2 regions of the Lysinibacillus sp. G01H genome follow, and region 2 is predicted to be linked to the other one. Evidence: a T-box and tRNA genes for the amino acid it is inferred to sense, from the RefSeq annotation. Region 2 holds a T-box; the other holds one or more tRNA genes.
The links. A T-box is a leader RNA that pairs with one kind of tRNA and senses whether it is charged. The one in region 2 lies ahead of tyrS (tyrosine--tRNA ligase), so its partner is inferred to be a tRNA-Tyr.
Positions count from the first base shown of each region.

Region 1: it has a tRNA-Tyr gene. The T-box ahead of tyrS (tyrosine--tRNA ligase) is inferred to sense a tRNA for this amino acid. The anticodon was not compared.

Region 1 is NZ_CP118397.1:4,458,992-4,477,815, reverse strand. It holds rRNA gene PSR12_RS22745 (16S ribosomal RNA) at 1-1,211, shown strand, start outside; rRNA gene PSR12_RS22740 (23S ribosomal RNA) at 1,393-4,320, shown strand; rRNA gene rrf (5S ribosomal RNA) at 4,432-4,547, shown strand; gene mbcS (acyl-CoA synthetase MbcS) at 4,670-6,256, opposite strand; tRNA gene PSR12_RS22725 (tRNA-Asn) at 6,525-6,601, shown strand; tRNA gene PSR12_RS22720 (tRNA-Glu) at 6,715-6,789, shown strand; tRNA gene PSR12_RS22715 (tRNA-Val) at 6,845-6,920, shown strand; tRNA gene PSR12_RS22710 (tRNA-Tyr) at 6,939-7,022, shown strand; tRNA gene PSR12_RS22705 (tRNA-Gln) at 7,037-7,111, shown strand; tRNA gene PSR12_RS22700 (tRNA-Lys) at 7,125-7,197, shown strand; gene rocF (arginase) at 7,383-8,288, shown strand; gene sigW (RNA polymerase sigma factor SigW) at 8,422-8,985, shown strand; gene PSR12_RS22685 (anti-sigma factor family protein) at 8,999-9,625, shown strand; gene cdaA (diadenylate cyclase CdaA) at 9,775-10,611, shown strand; gene PSR12_RS22675 (CdaR family protein) at 10,604-11,680, shown strand; gene glmM (phosphoglucosamine mutase) at 11,894-13,246, shown strand; gene PSR12_RS22665 (type 1 glutamine amidotransferase domain-containing protein) at 13,374-13,889, shown strand; gene glmS (glutamine--fructose-6-phosphate transaminase (isomerizing)) at 14,494-16,296, shown strand; partial or broken gene PSR12_RS22655 (IS3 family transposase) at 16,770-16,945, shown strand; gene PSR12_RS22650 (DUF2691 family protein) at 17,101-17,565, opposite strand; gene PSR12_RS22645 (SDR family oxidoreductase) at 18,241-18,824, shown strand, end outside.
Region 2 is NZ_CP118397.1:2,972,570-2,985,941, forward strand. It holds gene PSR12_RS15120 (hypothetical protein) at 1-162, opposite strand; gene comGF (competence type IV pilus minor pilin ComGF) at 179-604, opposite strand; gene PSR12_RS15130 (hypothetical protein) at 597-914, opposite strand; gene comGD (competence type IV pilus minor pilin ComGD) at 907-1,344, opposite strand; gene comGC (competence type IV pilus major pilin ComGC) at 1,344-1,682, opposite strand; gene comGB (competence type IV pilus assembly protein ComGB) at 1,693-2,766, opposite strand; gene comGA (competence type IV pilus ATPase ComGA) at 2,741-3,760, opposite strand; gene PSR12_RS15155 (helix-turn-helix transcriptional regulator) at 4,087-4,797, shown strand; gene PSR12_RS15160 (DUF2626 family protein) at 4,915-5,157, shown strand; gene PSR12_RS15165 (MBL fold metallo-hydrolase) at 5,233-5,877, opposite strand; gene PSR12_RS15170 (DUF2759 domain-containing protein) at 6,047-6,226, shown strand; gene tyrS (tyrosine--tRNA ligase) at 6,282-7,496, opposite strand; T-box leader at 7,607-7,848, opposite strand; gene PSR12_RS15180 (LTA synthase family protein) at 8,106-10,001, opposite strand; gene PSR12_RS15185 (YqgQ family protein) at 10,282-10,491, opposite strand; gene PSR12_RS15190 (5-formyltetrahydrofolate cyclo-ligase) at 10,484-11,077, opposite strand; gene rpmG (50S ribosomal protein L33) at 11,190-11,339, opposite strand; gene PSR12_RS15200 (hypothetical protein) at 11,490-11,942, shown strand; gene PSR12_RS15205 (hypothetical protein) at 11,946-12,428, shown strand; gene PSR12_RS15210 (anthranilate synthase component II) at 12,473-13,045, opposite strand; gene trpE (anthranilate synthase component I) at 13,042-13,372, opposite strand, start outside.

The DNA.
Region 1 (18,824 bases), 1.5 Mb from region 2:
CCAGACTCCTACGGGAGGCAGCAGTAGGGAATCTTCCACAATGGGCGAAAGCCTGATGGAGCAACGCCGCGTGAGTGAAGAAGGTTTTCGGATCGTAAAACTCTGTTGTAAGGGAAGAACAAGTACAGTAGTAACTGGCTGTACCTTGACGGTACCTTATTAGAAAGCCACGGCTAACTACGTGCCAGCAGCCGCGGTAATACGTAGGTGGCAAGCGTTGTCCGGAATTATTGGGCGTAAAGCGCGCGCAGGCGGTCCTTTAAGTCTGATGTGAAAGCCCACGGCTCAACCGTGGAGGGTCATTGGAAACTGGGGGACTTGAGTGCAGAAGAGGAAAGTGGAATTCCAAGTGTAGCGGTGAAATGCGTAGAGATTTGGAGGAACACCAGTGGCGAAGGCGACTTTCTGGTCTGTAACTGACGCTGAGGCGCGAAAGCGTGGGGAGCAAACAGGATTAGATACCCTGGTAGTCCACGCCGTAAACGATGAGTGCTAAGTGTTAGGGGGTTTCCGCCCCTTAGTGCTGCAGCTAACGCATTAAGCACTCCGCCTGGGGAGTACGGTCGCAAGACTGAAACTCAAAGGAATTGACGGGGGCCCGCACAAGCGGTGGAGCATGTGGTTTAATTCGAAGCAACGCGAAGAACCTTACCAGGTCTTGACATCCCGTTGACCACTGTAGAGATATAGTTTCCCCTTCGGGGGCAACGGTGACAGGTGGTGCATGGTTGTCGTCAGCTCGTGTCGTGAGATGTTGGGTTAAGTCCCGCAACGAGCGCAACCCTTGATCTTAGTTGCCATCATTTAGTTGGGCACTCTAAGGTGACTGCCGGTGACAAACCGGAGGAAGGTGGGGATGACGTCAAATCATCATGCCCCTTATGACCTGGGCTACACACGTGCTACAATGGACGATACAAACGGTTGCCAACTCGCGAGAGGGAGCTAATCCGATAAAGTCGTTCTCAGTTCGGATTGTAGGCTGCAACTCGCCTACATGAAGCCGGAATCGCTAGTAATCGCGGATCAGCATGCCGCGGTGAATACGTTCCCGGGCCTTGTACACACCGCCCGTCACACCACGAGAGTTTGTAACACCCGAAGTCGGTGAGGTAACCTTTTGGAGCCAGCCGCCGAAGGTGGGATAGATGATTGGGGTGAAGTCGTAACAAGGTAGCCGTATCGGAAGGTGCGGCTGGATCACCTCCTTTCTAAGGATTATTTCGGAATACAAACCTTGGGTTTGTACGATTACGTTTTGCGTTCAGTTTTGAAGGTTCATTCTATCTGAATGAAACACTTCAAAACTTGTTCTTTGAAAACTGGATAAAACGACATTGAAATTGTAACAAACACATTTATTTTTTAAGTTTTTTATAGGCTTAATAACTTGGTTAAGTTATTAAGGGCGCACGGCGAATGCCTTGGCACTAGGAGCCGAAGAAGGACGGCACTAACACCGATATGCTTCGGGGAGCTGTAAGTGAGCTTTGATCCGGAGATTTCCGAATGGGGGAACCCACTACGTTTAATCGCGTAGTATCTTGACGTGAATACATAGCGTCTTGAAGGCAGACCCAGGGAACTGAAACATCTAAGTACCTGGAGGAAGAGAAAGAAAAATCGATTCCCTGAGTAGCGGCGAGCGAAACGGGAAGAGCCCAAACCAAGAGGCTTGCCTCTTGGGGTTGTAGGACACTCAATACGGAGTTACAAAAGAGCGAGTTAGATGAAGCGACTTGGAAAGGTCCGCCAGAGCAGGTAAAAGCCCTGTAGTCGAAAGTTCGTTCTCTCCTGAGTGGATCCTGAGTACGGCGGAACACGTGAAATTCCGTCGGAATCCGGGAGGACCATCTCCCAAGGCTAAATACTACCTAGTGACCGATAGTGAACCAGTACCGTGAGGGAAAGGTGAAAAGCACCCCGGAAGGGGAGTGAAAGAGATCCTGAAACCGTGTGCCTACAAGTAGTTAGAGCCCGTTAATGGGTGATAGCGTGCCTTTTGTAGAATGAACCGGCGAGTTACGATTACGTGCGAGGTTAAGCTTTAGAAGGCGGAGCCGCAGCGAAAGCGAGTCTGAATAGGGCGAAATAGTACGTGGTCGTAGACCCGAAACCAGGTGATCTACCCATGTCCAGGGTGAAGGTGAGGTAACACTTACTGGAGGCCCGAACCCACGCACGTTGAAAAGTGCGGGGATGAGGTGTGGGTAGCGGAGAAATTCCAATCGAACTTGGAGATAGCTGGTTCTCTCCGAAATAGCTTTAGGGCTAGCCTCGTGATGAGAATACTGGAGGTAGAGCACTGTTTGGACTAGGGGGCCATCCCGGTTTACCGAATTCAGACAAACTCCGAATGCCAGATATTTATACACGGGAGTCAGACTGCGAGTGATAAGATCCGTAGTCAAAAGGGAAACAGCCCAGACCACCAGCTAAGGTCCCAAAGTAATCGTTAAGTGGAAAAGGATGTGGCGTTGCACAGACAACCAGGATGTTGGCTTAGAAGCAGCCATCATTTAAAGAGTGCGTAATAGCTCACTGGTCGAGTGACGCTGCGCCGAAAATGTATCGGGGCTAAACGATTCACCGAAGCTGTGGATTGACATCTACGATGTCAGTGGTAGGAGAGCGTTCTAAGTGCGTTGAAGTCAGACCGGAAGGACTGGTGGAGCGCTTAGAAGTGAGAATGCCGGTATGAGTAGCGAAAGACGGGTGAGAATCCCGTCCACCGTATGACTAAGGTTTCCTGAGGAAGGCTCGTCCGCTCAGGGTTAGTCGGGACCTAAGCCGAGGCCGATAGGCGTAGGCGATGGACAACAGGTTGATATTCCTGTACCACCTCCTCACCGTTTGAGAAATGGGGGGACGCAGTAGGATAGGGTAAGCGCGCCGTTGGTTGTGCGCGTCCAAGCAGTAAGGCGTGTGTGTAGGCAAATCCGCACACTGTAACGTTGAGCTGTGATGGCGAGTCCGTATGGACGAAGTTCCTGATTTCACACTGCCAAGAAAAGCCTCTATCGAGGTGAGAGGTGCCCGTACCGCAAACCGACACAGGTAGTCGAGGAGAGAATCCTAAGGTGTGCGAGAGAACTCTCGTTAAGGAACTCGGCAAAATGACCCCGTAACTTCGGGAGAAGGGGTGCTCTTGAGCGTGCAAGCGCATGAGAGCCGCAGTGAATAGGCCCAGGCGACTGTTTAGCAAAAACACAGGTCTCTGCAAAACCGTAAGGTGACGTATAGGGGCTGACGCCTGCCCGGTGCTGGAAGGTTAAGAGGAGTGGTTAGCGCAAGCGAAGCTGCGAATTGAAGCCCCAGTAAACGGCGGCCGTAACTATAACGGTCCTAAGGTAGCGAAATTCCTTGTCGGGTAAGTTCCGACCCGCACGAAAGGCGTAACGATCTGGGCACTGTCTCAACGAGAGACTCGGTGAAATTATAGTACCTGTGAAGATGCAGGTTACCCGCGACAGGACGGAAAGACCCCGTGGAGCTTTACTGTAGCCTGATATTGAATTTTGGTACAACTTGTACAGGATAGGTAGGAGCCAGAGATCTCGGAGCGCCAGCTTCGAAGGAGGCGTCGGTGGGATACTACCCTGGTTGTATTGAAATTCTAACCCATGCCCCTTAGCGGGGCAGGAGACAGTGTCAGGCGGACAGTTTGACTGGGGCGGTCGCCTCCTAAAAGGTAACGGAGGCGCCCAAAGGTTCCCTCAGAATGGTTGGAAATCATTCGTAGAGTGTAAAGGCACAAGGGAGCTTGACTGCGAGACCTACAAGTCGAGCAGGGTCGAAAGACGGGCTTAGTGATCCGGTGGTTCCGCATGGAAGGGCCATCGCTCAACGGATAAAAGCTACCCCGGGGATAACAGGCTTATCTCCCCCAAGAGTCCACATCGACGGGGAGGTTTGGCACCTCGATGTCGGCTCATCGCATCCTGGGGCTGTAGTCGGTCCCAAGGGTTGGGCTGTTCGCCCATTAAAGCGGTACGCGAGCTGGGTTCAGAACGTCGTGAGACAGTTCGGTCCCTATCCGTCGTGGGCGTAGGAAATTTGAGAGGAGCTGTCCTTAGTACGAGAGGACCGGGATGGACACACCGCTGGTGTACCAGTTGTCTTGCCAAAGGCATCGCTGGGTAGCTATGTGTGGACGGGATAAGTGCTGAAAGCATCTAAGCATGAAGCCCCCCTCAAGATGAGATTTCCCATTACGCAAGTAAGTAAGATCCCTCAAAGACGATGAGGTAGATAGGTTCGAGGTGGAAGTGTGGTGACACATGGAGCTGACGAATACTAATCGATCGAGGACTTAACCAAAAAAGTTTGAAGCATTCAATGCACCGTTTATCCAGTTTTGAAAGAGCAAATCTTTCTAAAAAGAGAGCTTCTAGACACAGCAATACGCCGTGTATGGAAGGTCGACCATAGTCTAGTGATGATGGCAAAGAGGTCACACCCGTTCCCATACCGAACACGGAAGTTAAGTTCTTTAGCGCCGATGGTAGTTGGGGGCTTCCCCCTGTGAGAGTAGGACGTTGCTAGGCGCAAAAAGTCGCTGCTGATACACTCAGTAGTGGCTTTTTTTATTTGAGCCGACTATTTTTTATTCATAAATACATAAAAGAAGGTATCCTCAATGGATGCCTTCTTTTTTTAGATACTTAACTTAGTGTGTATGAACTGTAGTAGCTCGAAGTTCAATACGACGAATTTTCCCTGATGTCGTTTTTGGTAACTCATCAATAAAAACGATACTACGAGGGTATTTATAAGGGGCTGTTAACGCTTTAACATGCTCCTGTAGCTCCTTTGTTAACTCCTCTTCATTGCATTCTTTGAAACCTTCTCTTAAGATAACAAATGCCTTTACAATATGCCCCCTAATTTCATCTGGCGCAGCTACAACTGCACATTCTTGTACAGCTTCATGTTTGTTTAATGCATCTTCAACTTCAAATGGTCCGATCGTATAACCAGATGAAATAATAATGTCATCCCCACGACCTTCAAACCAGAAGTAACCGTCTTCATCACATTTTGCTTGATCACCTGTAATATACCAATCCCCACGAAATGCAGCTTGTGTGCGCTCTGGTTCTTTATAATATTCTTTAAATAAAGCTGGTGAAGATTTGTGAACAGCAATATCACCAACTTCGCCAACTGGTGCTTCATTCCCTTCATTGTCGATAATACGTACAATATTACCTGGAGTTGGAACACCCATAGAACCAGGACGTAATTCTGTGTTTTCGAGTGTACCAATTAATAATGTGTTTTCTGTTTGTCCATAGCCGTCACGTACTTTTAGTCCAAAATGATTCATAAATGTTTCGATAACTGGACGATTTAAAGGTTCACCTGCAGAAACGGCACTTCGTAGAGATGATAGATTGTAGTCTTGTAAATTATCGATTTTCGCCATAATCCGGTATTCTGTCGGTGTACAACATAGAACATTAACTTTTTCATCCTGCATTAATTGAAGATAGGTTTTTGCATCGAATCCACCATGATAGACAAAAGCAGTAGCGCCGAGCATGATTGTTGATAAAAAAGGACTCCATATCCACTTTTGCCAACCAGGAGCAGCTGTTGCCCACACGAGGTCCCCTTCACGTACACAAAGCCATTTTGAAGCTGCAGTTCTAATATGTGCATATCCCCAGCCATGTGAATGAACAACGCCTTTAGGTTTACCAGTTGTACCAGATGTATAAGAAAGGAATGCCATGTCATCACGTGTAGTAGCTACAGTTGTAAATGTAGCTGGCTGCTTGCTTGCTAATTCATCTAAAGAAGTCCAATCTCCTTTCGCAGCACCGATCACTAGTTTATTTTTCAATGCGTATACAGAAGAAGTTATTTGATCAACTTCACTAGTAAAAGCCTCATAAGCAATAACTGCACTAGCAGAAGAATGTTCCATCCGATATTCTAAATCGCTTGCACGTAGCATCTCTGAACATGAAATAGGTACGATACCAGCCTTTAAGCAACCTAGAAAAACGAAATAGGCTTCAGGAAGTCGAGGAATAATAACTAATACACGATCACCTTTTTGAAGCCCCTTCTCCGTAAAAGCGTTTGCGTACTGATTCATTTTTTGGTTAAGCTCGACATAAGAAACTGTACGTCTCTCTTGTTGTGTATTTAACCAACGTATTGCTTGTCGATCACTATCTTGCGAAAATTTTTCTAATTCCTCTGTGATGTTATAAAATTCAGGTGCAATTAAATCATTTGATACCATATTGAACATCCTCCCCCAGACAATTTGATAGAAAATTCATAAAACTATTTTTATTTTAACAATTACAATAATATACAGCAAGAATATTTAGTACGTTAAATAGAAATATTAGAATTAATAGAGAACTATTATGCTTTCAGACGAATATAGGAGCAGTCTTCGACAAAAAATATAAAAATTTTAACAAAATGTGTTGCATTATTTATAATGCTTGCTATAATAATAAATGTACTTAAGAGGTTGTCTAAAACAAAGTGAATAGCATTGTTCCGAAGTAGCTCAGTTGGTAGTAGCACCTGACTGTTAATCAGGTTGTCGCAGGTTCGAGTCCTGCCTTCGGAGCCATTTTTTTGTCCTTTTTTCATAGGCTATAATACATAAAATAATTTGTGAAAAAGCATTGCAATTATTAATTAAAAATGTTATTATAATTCTTGTCTTGTTTAAGACGTAATATTGGCCCCTTGGTCAAGTGGTTAAGACACCGCCCTTTCACGGCGGTAACACGGGTTCGAATCCCGTAGGGGTCACCATTTAAAACATAGGCTTTATAAAGAAAATAAACTGTGATATAACACCTGTTTATATGGAGGATTAGCTCAGCTGGGAGAGCATCTGCCTTACAAGCAGAGGGTCGGCGGTTCGAGCCCGTCATCCTCCACCATTCTTATTGTGTTATTTCGGAGGGGTAGCGAAGTGGCTAAACGCGGCGGACTGTAAATCCGCTCCTTAGGGTTCGGCGGTTCGAATCCGTCCCCCTCCACCAGTTTTATAAATGATTGGGGTATAGCCAAGCGGTAAGGCAACGGATTTTGATTCCGTCATGCCTAGGTTCGAATCCTAGTACCCCAGCCATTTTTTCTTTTATGAGCCATTAGCTCAGTTGGTAGAGCATCTGACTTTTAATCAGAGGGTCGAAGGTTCGAGTCCTTCATGGCTCACTTTTTTAGAATGAAAATTATTTAAAAGTGTTATATTAACTACAGATAACTAATCTCTTGCTGAAAACAGTAGGAGATTTTTTTATGTTATTTAAATATGAATAAATATGCAAGTTTTTGTCGAGTTGAGCCAAGTGGTATGTAGGCTTTACAATAATCTTATAACTTTTAGGGGGTATAAAAACATGAATAAACTTAATATTTCTATTATTGGAGTACCAACAGATTACGGACAAACACGCCGTGGTGTAGATATGGGACCAAGTGCTATTCGATATGCAGGTATTGTTGAACGTTTAGAGGCTATCGGACACGATGTTCAGGATCAAGGGGATATTCGTGTCAGTCAAAAGCTTGCTGACGGAGCTGTGGATGAAAAATTATTAAATTTAGAGGAAGTTGTAGATGTTAGTACTGCATTAGCAAATAGTGTGCATGAAGTAGTGGAACAAAAGAAATTCCCACTCGTATTTGGTGGAGACCATAGCATTGCTATTGGAACATTAGCTGGATTAGGTGAGCATTACAAAAATCTCGGTGTTATCTGGTATGACGCTCATGCAGATTTAAATACACCTGAAACAACACCTTCAGGCAATATACATGGGATGCCGTTAGCCGTTAGTATTGGGCTAGGACATGAACGTTTAGTGCAAATTCGCAACTATGCTCCAAAAATTAAGCCTGAAAACGTGATTATTATTGGAGCTCGTTCAGTAGACCCGGGAGAGCGTGAATTGATTCGTCAACAAGGAATTAAAGTATATACAATGCATGAAATTGACCGACTTGGCATGACACGTGTAATGGAAGATGCACTTGCTTATTTAAAGGAACGAAATGTTGATGGCTTACATTTATCACTTGATTTAGACGGATTAGATCCACTTTATACGCCAGGTGTGGGTACACCAGTTCCAGGCGGAATTACGTACCGAGAAAGCCATTTAGCAATGGAAATGTTACAAGAATCAGGCATGGTAACTTCAGCAGAGTTTGTAGAGGTAAATCCTATATTAGATGAAAAGAATACAACAGCAAATGTGGCTGTTGCATTAATGGGATCTTTATTTGGCGAAACACTAGTTTAAAGAAAATTTGACAAAAAATTGCCTGTTGCCACATTGCATAAAAATCTTTTGCTATAATTGAATTAAAACGAAACTTTTCTTATCGGTGCTTCGTATAGTATAAGACAGTTGTAAAGGTGGAGAAGTCAACACAATGGATGCGTTAGTAAATAAGAGAATAAAACAAGTGCTTAAAGGCGATCAAAACGCATTTGCCGATATTGTGAGTCTCTATCAGCACAAACTGTACCAAGTATGCTATCGAATGTTAGGCAACAAACAAGAGTCTGAAGACATTGCTCAAGAGGCTTTTGTGCGAGCTTATATGAACTTGCATACATTTGATCAGAAAAGAAAGTTTTCGACGTGGCTTTATCGCATAGCGACAAACCTCTGCATTGACCGTATTCGAAAAAAGAAACCGGATTATTATTTAGATGCAGAAGTAGCTGGTACAGAGGGGCTTGATATGTACTCGCAAATCGCAGCAGACGACCAGCTACCAGAGGAGCAGTTAGAACAAATGGAGCTGCAAGATCGCATTCAATATGAAATTGGACGATTGCCGGATAAATACCGTTCGGTTATAGTATTGAAATATATAGAAGAGTTATCGTTACAAGAGATTAGCGAGATTTTAGATATGCCGCTTGGAACGGTGAAAACGAGGATTCACCGCGGACGTGAGGCATTACGTAAGCAATTAAACAATCTGTAGGAGGGGGAGCGTCATGAATACTTGTCCAGAGCATATTATAGACTATATGCATGATTATTTAGACGGTGACATTAGTCGTGAGCATGAGCAAGAGTTGAAACAACACTTGCATACATGTAATGATTGTAAACAGTTGATGCAAGAATTGAGTGAAACAATCGCCTTTGTGAAGAGTGCTTCCCATATTACAGCGCCTCCGGGTTTTGAAGCAGCAGTTATGGCTCGTTTACCAAAACCAAAAAGTCGAGTAGGTATACAAAAATGGATTCGCCGGCATCCTTTCTTTGTGGCAGCAGCAGTATTTTGCCTATTCATGAGTGCTACATTATTGGGTAGCTTCATGGATGACCAGCATTTCTCAGTAACCAAACAACCTAATTTAGTTGTGGATGGTCAAACAGTGATTGTCCCTGAAGGAGAAGTGGTAAAAGGCGATATTGTTGTAAAAAATGGCGATTTGATTGTTGAAGGTGAAGTTGATGGCAACGTCACAGTAATCAACGGGCAATATATGGCATCTTCAGCGGTAGTTTCAGGGAGAATCGAAGAAATTGACGAAGTATTTGAATGGTTATGGTATACAATTAAAAATTCTGTTAAGACAGCCATGACATTTGAGGAAAAAGAAGAAACTAAATAACACTCTATACGTCCTAAAAAATAGTGCACGTGAGAGGCTGAAAGGTCTACTCTTCTGAGTAGACTTTTTATTTGAAAAAAGTTACATTTGATAAGAATGTGATATACTTGAATGTGTATGGATTCGTAATGAAAAGTGGGGGATGCCACGTGCAAATTATCGAACATTTCACGGATTTAACGCCTGTGAATATTGTTATTAACTTCATTGATGTACTGCTCGTTTGGTACGTTGTTTATAAAGTCTTAACCCTCATTAAAGGTACGAAGGCTGTCCAATTACTTAAGGGAATATTCGTCATTATTATTGCACGAATTGCAACAGACCTTTTAGGGTTACAAACACTTGGCTGGATGCTACAACAAGTTATTGAGTTTGGTTTCCTAGCGATTATTATTATTTTCCAACCTGAAATCAGACGCGGTTTAGAACAAATTGGACGAGGAAAGCTATTCCAACGCTCATCTAGTCAAGAGGAAGAAGAACAAACAAGACTTATTGAGGCAATGAAGAAGTCTGTAAGTTATATGGCTAAACGTCGAATAGGTGCGTTAATTTCTATTGAAAAAGAAACAGGCCTTAATGAATATATTGAAACGGGTATAGGGCTAAATGCTGAAATTTCATCAGAATTACTGATTAATATCTTTATACCAAATACCCCGCTACATGATGGGGCTGTTATTATGCAAAAAGATAAAGTGACGGCAGCGGCTTGTTATTTACCTTTATCTGAAAGCCCATTTATTTCAAAAGAGTTAGGGACACGCCACCGTGCTGCTCTTGGCTTAAGTGAAGTTACAGATGCTATTACAATTGTTGTTTCAGAAGAAACAGGCGCAATTAGTATAACATTAAATGGTAATCTCCATCGAAATCTTTCTCTAGAGGAGTTCGAAACATTATTACGAAAAATGTGGTTCGGATCAGTTCAAGAATCAAATGCATCCTCTAAGTTGACTTGGAGGGGGAAAAAGAATGGATAAAATGATGGATAGCCCTTGGGTACTTAGAATCATCGCGCTATTTTTAGCGTTTTTGCTTTTTTTCTCAGTGCGTACCGAGTTGTCACCTTTAAATAAGGCTACCTCAAATGAACAAACGGATGTTATTCGTGATGTTCCAGTGGATGTTTATTACGATAATGAGAATCTTATTGTGACAGGTTTACCTGAAACTGTGGATGTAACGATAGAAGGTCCGATGGCATTGGTTTTAAAAGCAAAGGGAGCTAAGGATTTTTCAATATTCGCGGATTTGAGCAATTTATTGCTGGGAGAGCATGATGTAAAACTGCAATACGAAAATATTTCAGAGAAGTTAAAGGTGACATTAGACCCTGAAACTGTTCATGTGAATATTGAGGAAAAGGTCACACAGGAGTTCCGAGTGGACCCTGAAATGAACAAACGTTTAATCGAAGAAGGTTTTATCTTAAAAGAAATGACGGCCAACCCGCCAACTGTTTATGTAACAGGTGCAAAAAGTGCTATTGAAAGCATTAGTTATGTAAAAGCAACTGTTACAGGTGAGCAAGGCTTGAAGCAATCATTCACACAGGAAGCAGCTGTAAAAGTATTAGATAGAGATTTAAATAAGTTAGATGTAACTATTGAACCTGAAATTGTGAAAGTTCAAGTAGATATAGCGGAGTATAGTCGAGAGATCCCAGTTGTCCTTAAGGAAACAGGGCAAGCTGCCGAAGACATTACCATTAACTCATTAACATTTACACCGAAAATGATCAAAGTGTATGGTAGAAAATCAATTATTGACAGTTTAACATCCATTCCAATAACAGTTGACCTGTCAAAAATTACTGAGTCCAAAACTTATGAATTTGATGTAAAATTACCAGATGGTGTGACAAAAATATCTGACAAGAAAATAAAAGTGAAGGCAGATATTACAAAGGTTGAACAAGAAGAACAGCAGAAAACACCAGCTTCTACAGAGGAAACGCCACCTCCAACTGAAGAACCTGATGTGACAGATGAGAGTACTACAACTGATAAAAATACGTCAACTGAGGAATCGGAAGATATTGATTCTTAAACAATATGTGACTATAATTTTATTTTGATTCTAAATCAAAAATCCAATCAGGTTTGTAATTCAGGTTCCATCAAACAAACTGGCAGAGTGGAATATTAATAATTACCAATGAATGAACAAAAGCAGACTTTTCCAAAAGTAAGCGGACAAGTGTCTAATGTTTGATAGAAACTCACTAGGCACTGTCTTGCATTGAAGGAGAGAATAAGTAGAATGGGTAAATATTTTGGAACAGATGGCGTCCGTGGCGTCGCGAATAGTGAATTAACACCAGAATTTGCATTTAAACTTGGTCGTATAGGTGGCTATGTTTTAACAAAAGATGCAACTGACCGTCCAAAGGTTTTAATTGGTCGTGACACACGTATTTCAGGTGAGATGCTTGAAGGTGCACTTGTGGCTGGTCTTTTATCAATTGGGGTAGAGGTAATGCGTCTTGGTATTATTTCAACACCAGGTGTGGCATACCTTACTCGAATTATGAGCGCAGATGCAGGCGTCATGATTTCAGCTTCACATAACCCAGTTGCAGATAACGGTATTAAATTCTTCGGTCCTGATGGCTTTAAGCTAACAGATGCACAGGAAGCGGAAATTGAAGAGTTAATTGATGCGCAAGAGGATACATTACCACGTCCTATAGGAGCAGATTTAGGATCTGTAAGTGACTATTTCGAAGGTGGTCAAAAATATATTCAATACTTAAAGCAAACAGTGGATGAAGAATTTGATGGTATCCATGTAGCGCTTGATTGTGCACATGGTGCAACTTCATCTTTAGCTACACATTTATTTGCTGATTTAGAAGCTGACATTTCTACAATGGGTGCTTCTCCAACTGGCTTAAATATCAATGATGGTGTAGGCTCAACACATCCAGAAGGACTAGCTAAATTTGTTACTGAAAAAGGTGCAGATGTTGGTTTAGCTTTTGATGGTGATGGAGACCGTTTAATTGCTGTAGATGAAAACGGAAAAATTGTTGACGGTGACCAAATTATGTTTATCATTGGTAAGCATTTAAATGCGGTAGGGCGTTTGAAGAAGCAAACAATTGTTTCAACAGTAATGAGCAATATGGGCTTCTATAAAGCTGTGGCTGACAATGGTATGCAAAGTGTACAAACAGCTGTAGGTGATCGTTATGTTGTGGAAGAAATGCGTGCGAATGAATACAATTTAGGTGGCGAGCAATCAGGGCATATCGTCTTTCTAGATTTTAATACAACAGGTGATGGCTTACTGACAGGAATTCAGCTTGTCAACATTATGAAGGCGACGGGTAAAAAGCTTTCAGAACTAGCAGCTGAAATGAAAATCTATCCTCAGCGTCTTGTCAATGTGCGTGTAACAGATAAGCATGCTGTGACCGATAATGCAAAAGTAGCTACAGTAATTGCAGAGGTAGAAGCTGAAATGGCTGGAAATGGTCGTGTTTTAGTACGTCCTTCAGGTACAGAGCCATTAGTACGTGTCATGGTGGAAGCAGCAACAGAAACGGATTGCGAGCGTTTTGTCGAGCGTATTGCAGATGTTGTACGTGTAGAAATGGGCCTAACAGAATAAGAAATATAGTGTAAACCCGATTTCCGTAAACAGGAAATCGGGTTTACTTATTTGAAAGGAATGTTTTAAATAAGCGAGATGGGGAACAGTAATTAGGAGTCACAATAACAAGGAGTGTTTAATTGATATGGCTAAAATTGCTACAGTTATAACAGATATGTTTGAGGACATTGAGTTTACAAGCCCTAAAGAAGCTTTGGAAGCAGCTGGGCATCAGCTAGTAACAATTGATACCGAAGCGGGCAAGGAAGTTAAGGGTAAGCATGGAGAGTCAGTGAAAATTGATAAAGGCATTGATGATGTAAAAGCTACAGATTACGATGCATTATTTATTCCTGGTGGTTTTTCTCCTGATATATTACGTGCAGATGATCGTATAGTAGCATTTGCAAAGACCTTTATGGATGAAATGAAGCCTACCTTTGCCATTTGTCATGGACCACAACTTCTCATTACTGCAAAGACATTAAATGGTCGTGACGCCACAGGCTATAAATCCATTCAAGTGGATTTAGAAAATGCAGGGGCAATCTTCCATGATGAAGAAGTATTTGTCTGTCAAAAACAGCTTGTAACAAGTAGAACGCCAGATGATCTTCCTGCATTTAATAGAGAAATCGTTAAATTATTAGACAGTAAATAAAGGATAGGCACAAGCATTTTAGATGCTTGTGCCTATTTTGTATTAAAATGCTTATCAAAGTGCTTATGTATCGCTTTGTCTACATATTTGTCACGAAAAACCTTTAGGACTAGGTGTTTTTTATAACGAAAATTTGACGGATAGCATATGATTGAGTATGATGGAGAAGTTGAAGATGAGGTCCGACCTTATTCTTTAACGAGCGCCTAAGGAGGGAAGAAAGCGCAAAATCGGAAAACAATTATAGCGCCTGAGCTGAAGAAATCGGACGAAAAGATCTTCAGCAGACGAGGTGGAGGTTTATCGAAAATTCGGCGGATGCCTCCCAATCGACATACCCGATTGTCATTTTCCATTTTGAAAGCATTTGAGTGATTGAATGTACAGAAAATGGAGAAGGTATTGTAAAAGCAATAGATAAATAGATGAAGCTTCACATATCGAAGATCTCTATTCAGTTGGCTGAGTAGCGTGAGTAGCTTGTGTGTATTGGAGTGCTTTATTTTTATAAAAATAAAGCATCGCTTGTACATTCAAAAAAATTCGATAGGATGAGGCCTAGTTTGTCATTGCATTAAATTGACATTATCGGAGGACGAGAATTATGTGTGGAATTGTAGGATATATCGGTGAATCAGATGCAAAGGAAATTTTATTAAAAGGCTTAGAAAAGCTAGAGTACCGTGGTTATGATTCAGCAGGTATTGCAGTACGTAACGAGGAAGGCGTAACGGTTTTCAAAGAAAAAGGGCGTATTGCAGATTTACGAGAAGCGGTAGATGAAGATGTTGCTGCGAAAATTGGTATTGGTCATACTCGATGGGCAACACATGGTGTGCCAAATCGTTTAAATGCTCACCCACATCAAAGTGCATCAGGACGCTTTACACTTGTGCATAATGGGGTTATCGAAAACTATCACTTATTGCAAAAAACATATTTAAAAGGCATTCCAATGAAATCTGATACAGATACAGAGGTTATTGTGCAATTAGTAGAGTTATTTGTGAAAGATGGTCTAAGCACTGCAGACGCTTTCCGTAAAACATTATCTCTATTACATGGCTCCTATGCACTGGCACTATTAGATGCAGAGGCAGCAGATACAATCTTTGTAGCAAAAAATAAGTCACCACTTCTAGTTGGAATTGGTGAAGGCTTCAATGTTGTTGCGTCAGATGCAATGGCGATGCTACAGGTAACAGATCAATACGTAGAGCTTCACGATAAAGAGGTAGTTATCGTACACAAAGCAAGTGTGGAAATTACAAAATTAGATGGTACTGTAGTAGAGCGTGCACCCTATACGGCTGAGCTTGATATGAGTGATATTGAAAAAGGCACATATCCACACTATATGTTAAAAGAAATGGATGAGCAGCCTACAGTTATTCGTAAAATCATTCAAGCATATGAAGGTGACAATGGTGATTTAACGATTGATGCGGAGATTTTAGAAGCATTACGAGCAGCAGATCGTTTATATATTATTGCAGCGGGCACAAGCTATCATGCGGGACTTATTGGTAAACAATATTTCGAAAAAATGGCTGGTATCCCTGTAGAAGTGCATATTTCTAGTGAATTTGGCTATAACATGCCATTACTTTCAGAAAGACCATTATTTATCTTCATTACACAATCAGGTGAAACAGCAGATAGCCGTCAAGTACTTGTAAAAATTAAAGAGCTGGGCTATCCAACATTAACGATTACAAATGTACCTGGCTCTACGTTATCACGTGAAGCTGACCATACCTTGTTATTACATGCAGGTCCAGAAATTGCTGTAGCTTCTACAAAGGCTTATGTGGCACAAGTAGCAGTACTTGCATTAGCAGCCTATGTGACAGCAAAGGCAAATGGCAAAGGCTTAGAATTTGATTTAAAACAAGAGCTTGCGATTGCCGCTAATGGCATCCAAACAATTATTGATTCAAAAGATGTGCTAGAAGACATTGCAGAAGATTACTTGAAAATTGCACGCAACGCATTCTTCATTGGCCGTAATATGGACTTCTATGTCAGCCTTGAAGGTGCCTTAAAACTAAAAGAAATTTCGTACATCCAAGCAGAAGGCTTTGCTGGTGGAGAACTGAAGCACGGAACAATTGCCTTAATCGAAGAAGGTACACCTGTGTTTGCGCTTGTCACACAAGCATCAGTAGGATTAAACATCCGTGGTAATGTCAAAGAAGTAGCGGCTCGTGGTGCATATCCATGTATTATCGCGATGGCTGGCATTGATGAAGATGGCGACCGTTTAGTCATTCCACATGTTCATGAATTACTAACACCGCTTGTATCAGTAGTACCTTTACAATTAATTAGCTACTATGCTGCACTTCACCGACGCTGTGATGTAGATAAACCACGTAACTTAGCTAAATCGGTAACTGTTGAGTAAGAACAAAAATTAGATTTAATTGTGAGTTATAACTAATACTGTCATAATATATAATTGTGTTTGTCATAAATAATATATTATGTTGTGACATCTAAATTAAGCCTTGATACAGTGGAAATATTGCTGTATCAGGGTTTTTGCTTTTTCTAAAAATGTATTTATATCTATAGATTGATTAACATATATAATTGAATACTGCAGTAGGCATTATAATTAATATTGTCAGTTGTAGATTTGAAATAAAGTTGTAATGTTTATAAAAAAGATTTGATATTTAAGTTATATCCGGTATGTCTGACTTGTGTATGCAAAATTGACAATCATTTTAAAAGTGGTCTTAGGCAATTAAAAAATTCATGAGTACCTATACTAATTTTTATAGATAGCTGGGAGGCGAAAATGAAAAAAGGGAAGTTACCAAGAGGAGCATGCTGGTTTAGATGTTGAATTAATTGGTATAAAACCATTTAACAGAAGATTCCTTTATTCATTCGGAACAAGGATTCCATTATACCAATCCACAATTCCAGAAACTTGTGAAGAAAATGGGATTAGGGCAATCCATGTCAAGCGCAGGAAACTGTTTGGACAATGCGCCACAAGAATCATTTTTGAGCATTTTAAAGACGAAATAAATATCCATAAATGTTAAACATTAGAAGTAGCAAGAAATTAAGCGTTATATTTGAGAGCAATGGCATTTGAAAAAGCTGCCACCTGCAAAGTACAGACAGTAGCTTCAACAAGTTGCCTAGCTTTTTTAAAAATGTCCTTTACAATGGGGATAGTTTAGATTTCATTCACTTATCCCCATACTGTCAAACTGGTATGTGTATCATTTTCATTAGTGATATATTTAATATTAGTGTAATGAAAATTTGTTGCACGTTCGAAAAGTTTATGAATAGTTGACTCATCTTTTGAAAAAATTGATACATAGCATGAGTCTATAATTAGAAGTGCAAGTTCACAAGTGCTTTTTAAAAAATCTTCATAACTTTTAATTTCCACTACCTCTTCCATATTTGGAAAAGCTTTTAGGTCAGTAAATACTAAATAATATTCATCAGTTGATATATATTCTAAGAATGATTGACCATTTAAAATAACACTGGGGGGAAATAATTCTGAACCTAGTGTTCCTTTTTCTTTTTTGTAAGACTCTCCAGGACCTACTGACCAATACCAAGAAGGATTAATTATATTTGATAAAATATCAGATAAAAACTTGCCATATTCATTTTTAATCTCGAAGGTTATACCTCGCATTTTAACACCCTTTCTAAAATTGTTTAGTAGCTATAATAAATTTTAGTATAAAATTCCATAAATTACAAAAATTAATGTAGTATACGTCAGCGACCAAGGAAGGGTATCTCCAATATAAATCGAATCCTTTAATTTGTGTTAAGTGTCCGAGTCTTTCACAATTTGATATTCCATTCAAGGTAGGGTATAGAAGTAGAGGATTAGAGACCGAAATCCAAGAAATGCTGTTAAACTAACATTTCTTGGTTTTTTTACTTTTAATATTGTTAATACAATTACAGGTCTTCAGCAATAGGAAGCTATTGTTGAGCAACATTGCTGGTAAATAATCAAACTTTTTTATAAAATCTCATACTTATCTAAAAAGAGTAACTCCATTTTGATCAAACTTTTTTCAAAATGGAGTTTTTGAAGTTGATATTAGATAAGGGTTGAGGGATATTTTTTAATCAATCTTTATTCCAAACCAACATATGTTGGTGATTTTAAATAAAGTCATACCGTTTGTAACAAAATTACACCATTTTACCCCTTTGGATACTATTAATCTAAAGGGGTGTTTTTATCCATAACGAAACACCCCTTGAAACCGAATAGGAGAGCAACATTTCAAATAATGTTCCTTGATATAATTCTCTATGTAATCTAACTATGTTTGAACAAGGAGATGGAAGCATGGGTAAGTTAACAGGCAAAATCGCTTTAGTTACAGGATCAAGTCGAGGAATTGGCCGCAGTATTGCTTTGCGTCTGGCACAAGAGGGAGCCTTTGTCGTCGTTCATTATGGGAAAAGACGTACTGAGGCAGAAGCAGTTGTTCACCAGATCGTACAAAGCGGAGGAAATGCTTTGGCGATTGGTGCTGACCTTAGTACTTTAGATGGTATTCAAGATTTATTTACTACCTTGGATGCTACTATTCCGGAATATACGGGCGGTGGCGGATTCGATATTCTTGTCAACAATGCTGGAATTGGTCAAGTTATTAGTTTAGAAGAGACCACGGAAGAATCATTCGACGAGGTAATGAAGATGAATATTAAAGCACCACTTTTTGTTACTCAGCAAGCTTTACCACGTTTAAAAGATGGGGGGCGAATTATTAATATTTCATCTTTTGTGACACGTGTAGCTTCACCAAGTGTCTTCACGTACAGTATGTCCAAAGGTGCAATCGACACATTTACGCGTATTCTAGCCAAACAATTAGGGAGCCGGAATATTACGGTAAACGCCATCCAGCCTGGAATTATTAATAC
Region 2 (13,372 bases):
CTACGATTCTACACTGTCTGACAAAATTTGTCCCAATAAATTTATCGTAGCTCGAACATTCAATTTTTCTAGCCCATCATATGTTCGATACTGCATTTCATAAGACATATAATACGCAAGAACAAAAGTAGTTACAAAAAATAATAATGCAATTGCGATCAAAAAAATAGCCCCTCTATCATTTTTCAATAATTGGCACATAAAAGGTTCGCTCCTTTAGAATACCACTAGCCATTTCAACAGCTATCGTCAGCTTATTTTCGGAATAGCTAAATTGACATTTATTGATTCCTATTAGTATAGGAACATGTCCACCCTTTACCTGCTCACGGATAATATTCGAGTAGCAATCAATATGATGGAGCGTATTAGCTGTTTGGAAAGTTATTCTTTTTTGATCTTCACGAATGGAAAAGGTGGAAATATCTTTTAGAGAGAGGTTCAAATCAGAAACAAATAGTTCCCACTTTGTTTGTTCATCTGTTAGCATAGTGGACTTCATTTCAGCAAACCAAAGTATTATAAGGACAAAAAAATGAGAAATAAGCACAAAAACGACTAATTGAAACATAGCTTCTATTAATGTATAGCCTTTCTCATTCATGAACTTCACCTGTCACTTGAATACATTTTTGGCGTGATCCCTGTAAATTTTGAAATTGGACACAAACTTGTTGTTCGTCAACTTTCCAATGATAAGCAACCTGTTCAATGATTCGAGAGCCCTCTGTTACTTGAATCGCATGGTACTGTTTTAAACCTTCGTATGCTGTTTCAGCTGCAATTAGCTCCATTTTTTTATTAGCAAGATTTGTTTTCATCGTATAAGTAATGGGGATTAACGAAGTACAAAGTAACATCAAAATACCCACACCTAAAATAGTTTCTACAAAAGAATAGCCTGACTCATTCAATCCTAGCTCTCCCTCGTCCTAATGTTATGATTACTTTTCTCTTGCCCTGTGGTGTTTTAAATGCCATGGTGCCTGCTGTCATCACATTGCCGCTATAGTTATAGACAAGTGTTTGAATTGAACTCTCAGCTGGCAAAAATTCAACCCCCTTTGGAAAAGAGCGTTCATATAAATGAGTATAAATATCTTTTTGAATAGTATAACGATTTGTTGAACCTTCCATTTTCAGGGCTATATATTGTCGTTGGCTCATACTAGAGGTTTGAATATATTGAATATCCAGTTGTAATTGCGTAAAAAATCGTTCTAATTCCTTGGTTTCTGCTATTTTCAATGAGAATTTACTAACAATCGCTGTTAAACTCATAACAAGAAATAAGACAACCAGCATTTCAAGAATCGTAAAACCACCGTTTTTATGAACATTCATTAGCTATCAGTACCTGTTTCCAAGTTGACATTGGCTGGGCGTACCTCTCCCTCATTAGTAATCACTATTTCTTCTTTATTTGGGCAGGTTGTTTCATTTTCCTTTAAATAGCCTTTTGCCACTAAATCATCTAAGGTAGGATAAGCCATATAATCTACACGATACGCCTCTACTTGGCCTTGTACCATGCTTATATAAGCTGTACAGCCTTTCTTATCTATTGTGGCGAAATGCTTTGTAACATTTGGGATTGTAATTAAAATAAGAATGGATATAATTAACAGAACTATAAGCATCTCGATTAAAGTAAAACCAGCTTGTTGTTTGAGTCGTTTCATCATCTTCCTCCTAAACTAATTCAATCATGTGATAGATGGGTAATAATAAACTGATATAAGCCGCTATTATACAAGCAGCTATAAGGATAAAGAAACTAGGCTGCACAAAAGCTAATATTTTTTGTAAAAGCTGTTCCTGCTTTTCCATTAATAAATCGCTATACAATACTAATTCTTTTCCTAAATAGCCGCTGTGCTCGCCATGCTCTACGAACATTGGAAAATCTTTTTGAAAAACGGCCATCATCGTTACCGCCTGTGTCAGTGATTCTCCAAAGATGACTCTTTCTTTTATACGCTGTGAAAGAACTTGGAGAAATGGTTGTAGCTGCTGTTCCTCTAATAGCTGAAGGCTTGCTTGTAATGAAAATCCACTTTGTAGTAAGCTGCCTAAATAAGCAGCAAACTGCCTTGTCAATGCCAGCCTAAAATAGCGCTGTATAAAGGGGATTTTTAATAAAATTGTTAGTTGATGAGCAACAGCTTGTCGTTTGAGATAGAAACGAAAAATGATTAAGCTACCTATTACTATGAACATGGTCGAGATAACTACATCTGGTACATGTAATAACAGATTGGACAACGCAATACTTGTCTCTTCTGTTTCAGAGGTACGACTGACGACCATTCTTTCAATGTTCGGTAAAAAAAATGTACGAAACACAAAAAATAACAACAATAAAAAGATAATCAGTGTGACAGGGTAGATCAGCAGCTTGATTAGCTTTTTCTTAGTCTTTTCACTTACTGTTATCTGTTTAGCCACACCTTTAAATGCTTCTATCATGTGGCCATTGTTTTCCGCCACCTTAATTGCCATTAAATAATGATTCCCTAGCTGTAATGTTTCAAATATCCCTGCAACCCCTACTCCTTGTCTGAGCTTTTCATCAATTTGCTGCTGTATGTCCTCATGGGCTTCGATATGATGAGGTAGTAGCATGGAAATAGCTTGGGGAAATAAATATCCTTCCTGCATTAGTACACATAAACGATTGAAAAGCTGAGCTTGTTCCTTTACCCGCCATTTCGTAGCCCGATTATAAAAAAGAACAATTTTATCGATGTATGTTTGTAACTGCATATAGGCTCTCCACTAATTCCTTTTGCCCCATTAATGTTAATTCATAAGGAAGTTTGTAATTTCCCTTATCCTTGATGGCGGTGATGGCTCTTGATAGATGATCGTCATGTAATATTTCATAGACAGCTCGACGTTCTCCATGTAGAGCTGAGGTCTGAACAAGCATTTGGGCAACTATACCGATAACCGTTTGACGAAGCTCCTCTATCGACACACCTAAATCCATTAAACGATAGAGACAATTAATGGAGTCTTTTGCATGAATAGTGGAGACAACTAAGTGCCCTGTTAGAGAGGCTTGGATGGCAATATTTGCTGTTTCTCTATCGCGAATTTCACCAATCATAATGACATCAGGTGAATGGCGCAAAATGGCTTTTAATCCTGCAGCATATGTAACGCCTGCTCGCTCGTTGACTTGAATTTGAAGTAAATTGGCTTGGCTGTTTTCTACAGGATCTTCTAAAGAAATCACATGTCGATTCAATTCTGTGGAACAGTAATGGATTAGGGAATAAAGTGAAGTAGACTTGCCAGAGCCTGTTGCTCCCGTAAAAAATAGAAGACCTTGTCGGTTTTGTACCAGCTCCATGAGTTGGTGAGCTGCGCTTTTGGAAAAGCTTAGGGAAGTTAGTGGAAATGCATGATTTTGGAGAAGTAAACGAATAATTAAGCTTTCTTTTAAAAATACAGAAGGCAGTGTGGATACTCGAAACGAATAAGAATTTTGCTCCATTGCTTTTTGAAAGGCACCGCTTTGAGGTTTACGACGCTCACTAATATCTAATTCGGCAAGAAATTTATAGTAAGAGATCATTCTTTCTGCAAGTTCATGAGGTAGCTCACCAGCGTGGAGAAGTTTATCATATTTCCGAAAATAGATCCGATACTTTATGTTTCCTGGAACTAACAATAAATCGGATGCTCCAAAATGATAGGCCTTTAGTAAAAGTTGCTCACATTTTTGTTCGACAACTGTTTCAAAACTCTGCATATATGCACCTCTCTTTTAGTTCATTCGAATATGACCGCTCTATTCGTTATTTCCTAGTATAAGGAGGAACTCGCCACGAGAAAAGCCCTTTTCAGAAAATAAAAATTTGCAAGTTAATTTTCTGCCAATAATGTTTTTTGCTATAAAAATGTGGATAAAGTGCAATTTTCCACTAAAAAAGAATATAAATGCATGAAAAAATTAATATTTATGCCGAAATGAACTGTATCTTTTTCAATAATACAATATAATAGTATCAACATGATTATTTTCCTAACACTTGGTAGACGAACAAAATTTTTATAAAAATTAAAGAGGTGAAGCTCATGATCCATCCATTAAAAATTACTAGTACACTAGCGGATGAAACAAGATACTCTATTTATGAGTACATATTGCAAGAGAAAAAAACAGTTACTGTACAACATATTGCTGATAAATTCGGTATCCATCCTAACGTTGCTCGACTTCATTTAACGAAGCTTTCAGAAATAAATATTATTACAGCTGACTATGTAAAAACAGGTAAAGGTGGCAGACCTGGACGTGTTTATAAAGCTTCAGAAAAAGGCGTATCTCTTACTTTTCCAAGACGTGAGGAAGATCGTTTATTAAAATGGACGATACAATTAATTGAAGACTTTGGTCCATCTGCATTAACAAAGTGCCAGGAAATTAGCTACCAAGACGGCTACCAGCAAATGAAAAATTATATGAGTGCTGAATTGACATTAAGTAATTCTCTTTCCTTCGATGAAAAACTTCAGCTATTAACGGACAATGCCGCTTTAATTGGCTATATTCCACAAATTCAACAAACTGAGCATGGAAAAAAAGTTATCTTCTCCATCTTCAATTGTCCCTTCCAGGAGCAACTGACAGCCTATTCTGAAATTGTTTGTTCATTACATGAATCCTATTTAAAAGGGCAATTAGATGCATTGTTTACGAACAATGAATTTGTGCAAATGGAAAGTATGATACATAATTGCGATTTATGTAAATATGAAATAAACGTGACAGAAATCGATAGCTAGATTAAAAATCCATTTGTTTGTCACAAACATGGAGAAGTTCCAGTTTACAGACACCTTTCATATCATTTATAATGAGTAAGAGATTATTGTGTCGTGGGCAAAAGGAGGGGAAATTTCATGGATAATATGTATAAAGTTATGGCATTCTGGACAGGTATTTTTGCCGTTATGTTCTACCTTGGAGGTATGAACGAGGTATCGCTATTATTCTTAGGTAATACAGGTTTATTCTTATTATTAGGCTTCTTAAACCTTTCAGAACGTATGTACATGTACATTTTCGGAGCATATTTAACTGTATTCTTCGCTGGCTTCACGTACTATACAACATTCATTCACGTACCTGGTGGCGGTCATTAATACAAACAAAATCGCGTATCTCACTTTCGGTGAGATACGCTTTTTTATGTGCTAAAACAGTTTATTAGCCATATTTTAAAATCCATTTAAAAAAGGATTTGTCTCCATTTCTGCGCCTACCGTTGTATAATTACCGTGTCCAGGATAGATAATAGTATCCTCAGGTAATGTCAACAGTTTATGATGGATCGATTCCAATAAAATTTTGGTTGATCCACCTAATAGATCTGTACGTCCTACACCTTGTTCAAATAACGTATCTCCCACGATGGCAAAACCGTCATTTTCAAAGATATAGGAAATACTCCCCGGTGAATGCCCAGGTGTAAAAACTGCTTGAAACACAAAATTACTCATTTCAATTTGCTGTTCTTTTTTGATAATTGTATCTTGCGCTGGTGCAGCTACCCTATAATCTGGTAATGCAGGATATTTACTAGAGCCATTTTTCGTTGGATCCGCTAGCCAACTAACTTCCTTTTCATGAATCCATACAGGAACGTCAAATACCTCACGCACTGCATCTACTGCCCCTATATGATCAAAATGGGCATGTGTTAAAAAGATAGCAAGAGGTTTTAAGCCGTTGCTACGGATTGTTTTAATTAGACGCTCCGCTTCTTCACCTGGATCAAATACGATACATTCTTTTTCTTTATTCGATACGATATAGCAATTCGTTTGGACGGGACCAAGAGAATAACTTCGTACGTTCATCATAGTTATCACCTCAATTTCCTATTATACAGGCTTTGCCACAATTTGACGATAAATGTTCATAGTTTACAGTATTTTAGTCCTCGACAAAAACAAGTAGAACGTTTACAATTAAGGAGGAATATTGTTTGCGACATTCATTTTCTGATGTCGAAAGGAGTGTCTATTTTTAATGAACTTATTAATGGTTATTTTTGGTCTAGTAGCGATTTTAGCTGTATTTGGTACATTCCAAGCAATTAAAGAAAAGAACCTTTTAAGCGTTGTTTTCAACTTATTAAGTGCTGCTGTATTCGGATGGTTCGTCATCATGACGATTGTTCACAGCGGTTACCCACCAAAATTACACTAAAATTTAGACAAAAAAAGAGCAGTCTCCTCGGAGATTGCTCTTTTTTTGTCTGTTATTACTTATTGAATTGAAGAAATCGCTTCTTGCCAATTTGTAGGACATCATTATTCATTAATACTTGTGATAAGTCATCCATCGCCATTTTTTCTCCATTCAAGGATACTCCTTTTTGCTTGATTAACCGCAAAAACTCACTCTTACTTTGAATAAAACCCATTACCACTAGTTGTGGAATGATATCCACGATTCTTTCCTTATCAATTTCCAAGAGCAGTATAGGAATGTTTTTTGGTATTTCCCTTTTTTGAAATGCTGCTTCAAAATAAGCTCTTGCTTCCTCCATTGCTGTAGATCCATGGTATAAAGCCGTTATAATTTCTGCTAATAGGAATTTCAAATCGCGGGGATTCTCTCCCTTTTGTAGTCTATCTTGAATAGCCTGCACATGTAGTGGATGCTCATCTGTTGCTAATTCGAAATATTTGATAATTAAAGTATCTGGGACTTCCATCACCTTTTTAAACATAATCTCAGGTGCTTCGTTGATGCCAATATAATTACCTAAACTCTTACTCATTTTTTCTATGCCATCTAATCCCTCTAGCAAGGGCATAAAAATAGCAATTTGTTTTTCTAATCCCCGATGCTTTTGTAAGGTGCGTCCCATTAAAATATTGAAAGTCTGATCCGTTCCACCTAACTCTATATCTGCCACAAGCTCTACTGAATCATATGCTTGCATGAGTGGGTAGAAAAACTCATGTATACCAATTGGGATGTGCTGCTGGTAGCGTTTCTGAAAATCCTCACGCTCTAAAAGTCGAGCAACAGATGTTGTGGCTGCTAGCTTGATGACCTCTTCAAAGGACAGCTTCGCTAACCATTCACTATTAAAACGAACCGTTGTCTTGTTAGGATCTAGTACTTTAAAAATTTGCTCACAATATGTTTGGGCGTTTTTCTTCACTGTATCGTCATTTAAGGCTGTTCGCCCCTTGGCTTTACCTGTAGGATCGCCAATTCGTCCTGTAAAATCACCGATAACAATAACTGCATGATGGCCTAAATCTTGCATTTGCTTGATTTTTCGTAGAACAACCGCATGGCCTAAATGAATATCTGGTGCGGACGGATCTAGTCCTAGCTTAATCGTTAAAGGTCGCTGTTCTTTATATGATCGCTCTAATTTTTCAAGTAAATCCTGTTCGTCAACGATCTTGTTAGCACCTTTCTTGATAATCGCCATTTGCTCCTTTGGTGTTAAAAACATACGAAACATCTCCTTGTAATATTAAATATTAATATTGCAAGTTCTATAAGAGTAAATGTGGGGTACCGCTTTTGCTTAGAAGGCATAAAAAAAACGCCTTTAGGAAATTCCTAAAGGACGTAGATAAACGTGTTACCACCTTTTTTCGAGAGCTATTCACATAGCCCTCCTTAACAAGTACAGCCATAGCGATACTTTTGCAATGATTACGGATGCAACCCCGTCGTAGCCTACTAAAGTTTCGGTACGCAGCTCCAAGATGTATTCACTTTAATATCCCCTTGCGCCTCTCAACAACCGGCTACTCTCTGTTAGTTCCATTAAAGTTACTCGTTCTTTTCGATGCCTTTCACTCTTATACTCCGAAATGCGAAAAACAAATCTTCGTTATGCAGATATTTACACTTATTATAATCGTATCTTTCTATTTGTCAATAAAAAGAAATGCCCAATAAAGTGTATTCACGTTGCATCATGTTGTAAAACATTGCGAAAGGTGTTTTCTTTAGCATAAGATTCACAAAAAAATATTATGAATGGTTGATTGTGACCAATTCCTTTATATCAGCAATATAAAAAGAGAGATCCCTATACGAGATCTCTCTTTGATTACTTAACTGAATCCTGCTTTAAATTACCTGTTTTTTCGTCATAGAAGCGAAGTAAGTCGCCATTAATGATGGCATCGGAATTTTCTAGCTCCATTGTGGCACGATCAGCATAAGACTGACATGGCTCACCATCTATTTCTTCGCCAGTTGCTTTGTCATAGCAAGCTTCACCAGCATAGACGTATTTATCTGTAATAAAGCGTCCATCACGGAAGACTACAAAGTCCTCATGCTCTGGAGAGAATAAATCCGCACCCATTTGCATATCTTTTGACGTTTCAACGCCAAGAAGGTGTAAGATCGTTGGACGTAAATCCATTTGTCCTGAAATCTCAGTCATTTCTTTTCCATCGCCCGCTCCTGGGATGTGAATGAATAAAGGTACTTCTTGAAGCATTGCATTATCCATTGGTGTAATTTGATCTTTTCCTAAATATTGTGCCATTGCTTTATTATGGTTCTCAGAAATACCATAGTGATCCCCATACATCACAATAATAGAATTATCATAGACACCTTGATCTTTTAACTGTTGGAAGAAGTCTTTTAATGCCTCATCCATGTAACGTACTGTTTGGAAGTAACGATTTAATGTACCTGAATTTGAATCATATTCAGGAATCATAATATCTTCTGGATCCAATGTAAATGGATAATGGTTCGTTAAAGTAATAAGTCTAGAGTAGAATGGCTGAGGCATATCTTTCATTAAAGCAGCTGATTGCTCTAAGAATGGAACATCTTTCATTCCCCAGTTTACAGCTTGCCCCTCTTCCACAGTATATGAATCTATATCGTAGAATTTATTAATTTTTAACGATTGATACATCATGTCACGATTCCAGAATGATTTATTATTAGGGTGCATGACATTTGTAAAGTATCCATTTTCTCCAAGGCGTTCAGCCATTGAATTATACGTATTTCCACCATGCGTGAAGAATACAGCACCTCGACCTAAACCAAACAATGAGTTTTCAACAATAAACTCGGAGTCAGATGTTTTTCCTAAACCTGTTTGGTGATAGAAGTTACTGAAATAATACGTATCTTTATCTTTTGTTAAAGAGTTTAAAAATGGCGTAATTTCATGACCATTCATGTCATTATTAATGACAAAGTTTTGTAATGACTCCATCGACACCACAATCAGGTTACGACCTTTATATTTCCCAAACATCTCTGGATTTACAGCAGCCTGATTAGAGCGTATATAGTTGTTCACTTCTACTAGTTCACTACCATCGGCTAACGCACGTTGTGCAGATGATTTAGATTGAATATAAATGTCATACAAGTGGTAATTGTACGTACCAATGTTTTTTACTAATAATTCGCGGTCAAAACTACGTGTTAGTAATTGTGGACGCTCCGTTTCTGCTAATCCTAAATTTAAGAATGTCATTGCTATTGCAAGCACAAAAAATGCACGACGGAATTCAATATTCACTTTAAATGCATCTTTCATTTTTGGTAAAAATTTATTCGCTAAGATTAAGATAACGACATCAACGAAATATAATACATCCCAAGGCTCAACAATGGCTGCTACTGATGTTCCTAAGTCACCAAAGTTACTTGTTTGGAATAATACTGGTAGCGTAATAAAATCATTGTAGAATCGATAGAACGCTACATTTCCGTATAAAACAATGGACAAAATAACGCTGACCGTAATCAAATAACGATTTCTAGCTTTTGCTGATTTAAAGAATAGTGATAAACCATACGTAAATAGCAAGAAGCTTAATGGATTAATAAATAAAATAAACTGTTGCATTGCATTTTCAATTTTCATTTCAAAGCTTGTGTGGTAAACAATGACCGTTTTGATCCAAGTTGCTATAATTGCTAGTATCATAAATGAATGTTTAGGCCACTTTATTGATTTCATTCCTAACATCCTCCCTACTTCCTTACAAAAAAATAATAATTTTTTACATTTTGTTACGGAAACAAAATATATCTTAATCCTTTTTTAACAGATAATCAACACATATCTCATGGAAAATTTTTTCTCTTTGCTCTTTCTATGCACCAGATATCTATATATACGTTTTGCATTGTAAAAAGTTTCGTAAAAACATAAAAACAGCGGAAACCCACTGTTTTTAAGAATATTACATACATGTTACATTAATTTTACAATACCCAATTACATTATATTTCAAACATTACTTTTTATGCTCTTCCATACGAAGTCTTGTTGTTTCTTGTCGAATAAGCAGGAGGGCCATTTGATAATCTTTTATATCTAGTACATTCGCTTTATAGAGCTCACGTATTTCATCCTCCATCAGCATCAAATCGCCAATAGGATCACGTGTATAAATATAGGTACCATATGTTTTCAAGAGTTCATAAATATCTAGCATTTTATCCATTTTCGTTCGCTCCTCGTTGTGCAACACAGTCAATACGTTTTGTAGGCGTCACAATGATATCTACTGGGCAATCATGTGCTTCAGTAGGAACACAATCAATGATTTGCTCATCAAAGAGCAACGACATCAGCTTACCCTTGTTATAGTTTAATACATAGCGGTCATAATAACCACCGCCATAGCCGATTCGATAACCGTATGGATCAAAAACAACGCCTGGTACAATAATGATATCCATCTCATTTGCGTCAACAAACTCACTTTTTGCTGGAATGGGCTCACGCAAATGCATATATACAGTTTCAAGCTGTGCAAATGAATCAATTGCATAAAATGACATTTCTCTTGTTTTCGGGTGACATTTAGGAACTGCGACCTTTTTCCCTAGTTTCCATAATTCCTCAATTAGAAGAATTGTGTCGACTTCTGGCTTATTTGAAATGGTCATACCAATTGTATTTGCTTCTATTATATATGGTTCCTGTAGCACCTTTTTTAACACAGCTAATGATTGACGATAATAATCTTCATCCGTCAAGGTTGCAAGGTCTTTGCGTACCGTGTTTCGTAAAGTTGTTTTATCCATCTAGGCTACCTCCTATATCGTAAAACGTCATATCCTCCTGGAAGTGTTACATTGAATGATTTGATAAAATGTAGAAAGCCAAAACCACTTGTGGTTTTGGCTTAATGAGCGATTACTTAGTTTCACGGTGAAGAGTGTATTTCTTCTCGCGAGAGCAATATTTTTTAAGTTCAAGACGCTCTGGATTGTTACGCTTGTTCTTTTTAGAAATGTAGTTACGTTCGCCGCAATCTGTGCAAGCTAAAGTAATATTTACGCGCATCATTAACCCTCCCACTCTATATCAAGAATTTAAATTTGAGCATGATTTATACGACTAACCTATTATAACATAAACTGAAAAAAAATCTACCTTCATTTCATATTAAGTTTGCATATGGTAAAATATCTTATAATTACATACTACATTGAGGTGAAACTATTGGATTTATCCATCGTATTAATGAGTATCGGAATTTTTCTGATCATTGTTTCGTTCTTTTTCAAAAATAGCACGAAAAAAATCGAACAAGATGTCGAAGAATTATCTATCTCCATCTTCCAAGAAACGAATAATTTAAAGCGTCGCCTTAAGATTGTGGAGGAAGAACTTTTACTAGAGCCTGAGTTCCAAGTGAAATCAAAATCAAGTATCCCTCCAAAAGGTCAAGATCCTAAAGTGCACCAAGTCATGCAGGCCGTTCAACAGGCTGCACAGGCTTCAAAAGTTGGACAAACCACAGCAGCAGCAAAACCGATTCATCAAATTATTATTAGTCAGGTACTTGAATTAAATAAACAGGGACTTTCTGTAGCAGATATTAGTATTCGCTCAAATTTAACAGAAGAGCAAGTTCGGCAAGTGATTGCAAACGGGGGGCGTTAATTAATGAATAAGTCTGCCATTCGTGCATTTGGTATAGCCGTTTTTCTTGTTGGGGCATTGCTCGCACTCGCAAACCGCTTCGATGTAACTATTGGTCTTCCTACCAAGGAATTTTCCAATCAACAACAGGTAGAAGAACTACAAAACAAATTAAGTAAGGCCAATCAAGAAATTGCCTCGTTAAAGGATCAATTAAAGCAAGTACATACGACTGAAAAAACTTCTACAACAGATGCATCTGAACAAGCTGATGAAGAAACGGCTACGGATGTAACAACGATGTCTCTGCAAATCTATAGTGGCATCACACCGTATAGTGTGGCACAAAAACTTGAAGACGGTGGCATTATTACCAATAGTGTTGAAATGGAGTTACTACTCGCTAACCCTAAATATGCTAGAAGCTTACAAATCGGCTCCTATGAGGTCAATTCTTCCATGACCTTAGAAGAAATAGCTAATTTAATTACAGGCAAGAAACAATAACTTAAAAAGCTGTCGCCCATTCAGATGAGGCGACAGCTTTTTTATTAAGCTATACTTTCCAGAAAGGCTTGCATCATCATACTGCCTTCTTTTGTGCCGATTGATTCAGGATGAAACTGCAGCCCATAAAGAGGATATTCTTTATGTTGAATGGCCATAATCTCTCCGTCATCTCCCGCTGTGGCGAGTATCTTAAAATCCTTGTGTAAAGTTTGTTCTTCAATAATAAGTGAATGATATCGCATAACCTCGATATCTCCATCTAATTGGGCAAATAAACCTGTTTGCTCGTATTGTAATGGGGACAGCTTTCCATGCATAATGTTTTTGGCCTGCACAATATTTGCGCCAAAAGCCTGCCCTATAGATTGGTGCCCAAGACAGATACCTAAAATAGGGATTTTTTGATAGAGCACCTTGATGACCTCTATTGTTATACCTGCTTCATTTGGCGTTCCTGGCCCTGGTGATAAAATGATGGCTTCTGGCGATAGTTTTTGAATTTCTTCTATAGTAATGGCATCATTTCGTATGACCTTGACGCTTTTTCCAAGCATACTGATTTGTTGAAATAAATTATAGGTAAAAGAATCATAGTTATCTATTATTAAAATCATTTTTTTACCTCCAATAGGGCACGTGCCTTATTCAGTGTTTCTTCATATTCTGACAATGGAATCGAATCATAAACAATACCTGCTCCTGCCTGTACATGTGCCTTTTGGTCCTTAATGAGCATCGTACGAATTGCGAGGGCCAAGTCCATATCACCAGTTGTCGAAATATAGCCTACCGCTCCCGCATATACCCCACGCTTTACTGGTTCTAATTCATTAATCAATTGCATGGCACGAATTTTTGGTGCCCCTGACACTGTACCAGCAGGTAAACAAGCACGAAGTACATCCAGAACATGAAGGTCATCTCGCAATTCAGCAATCACC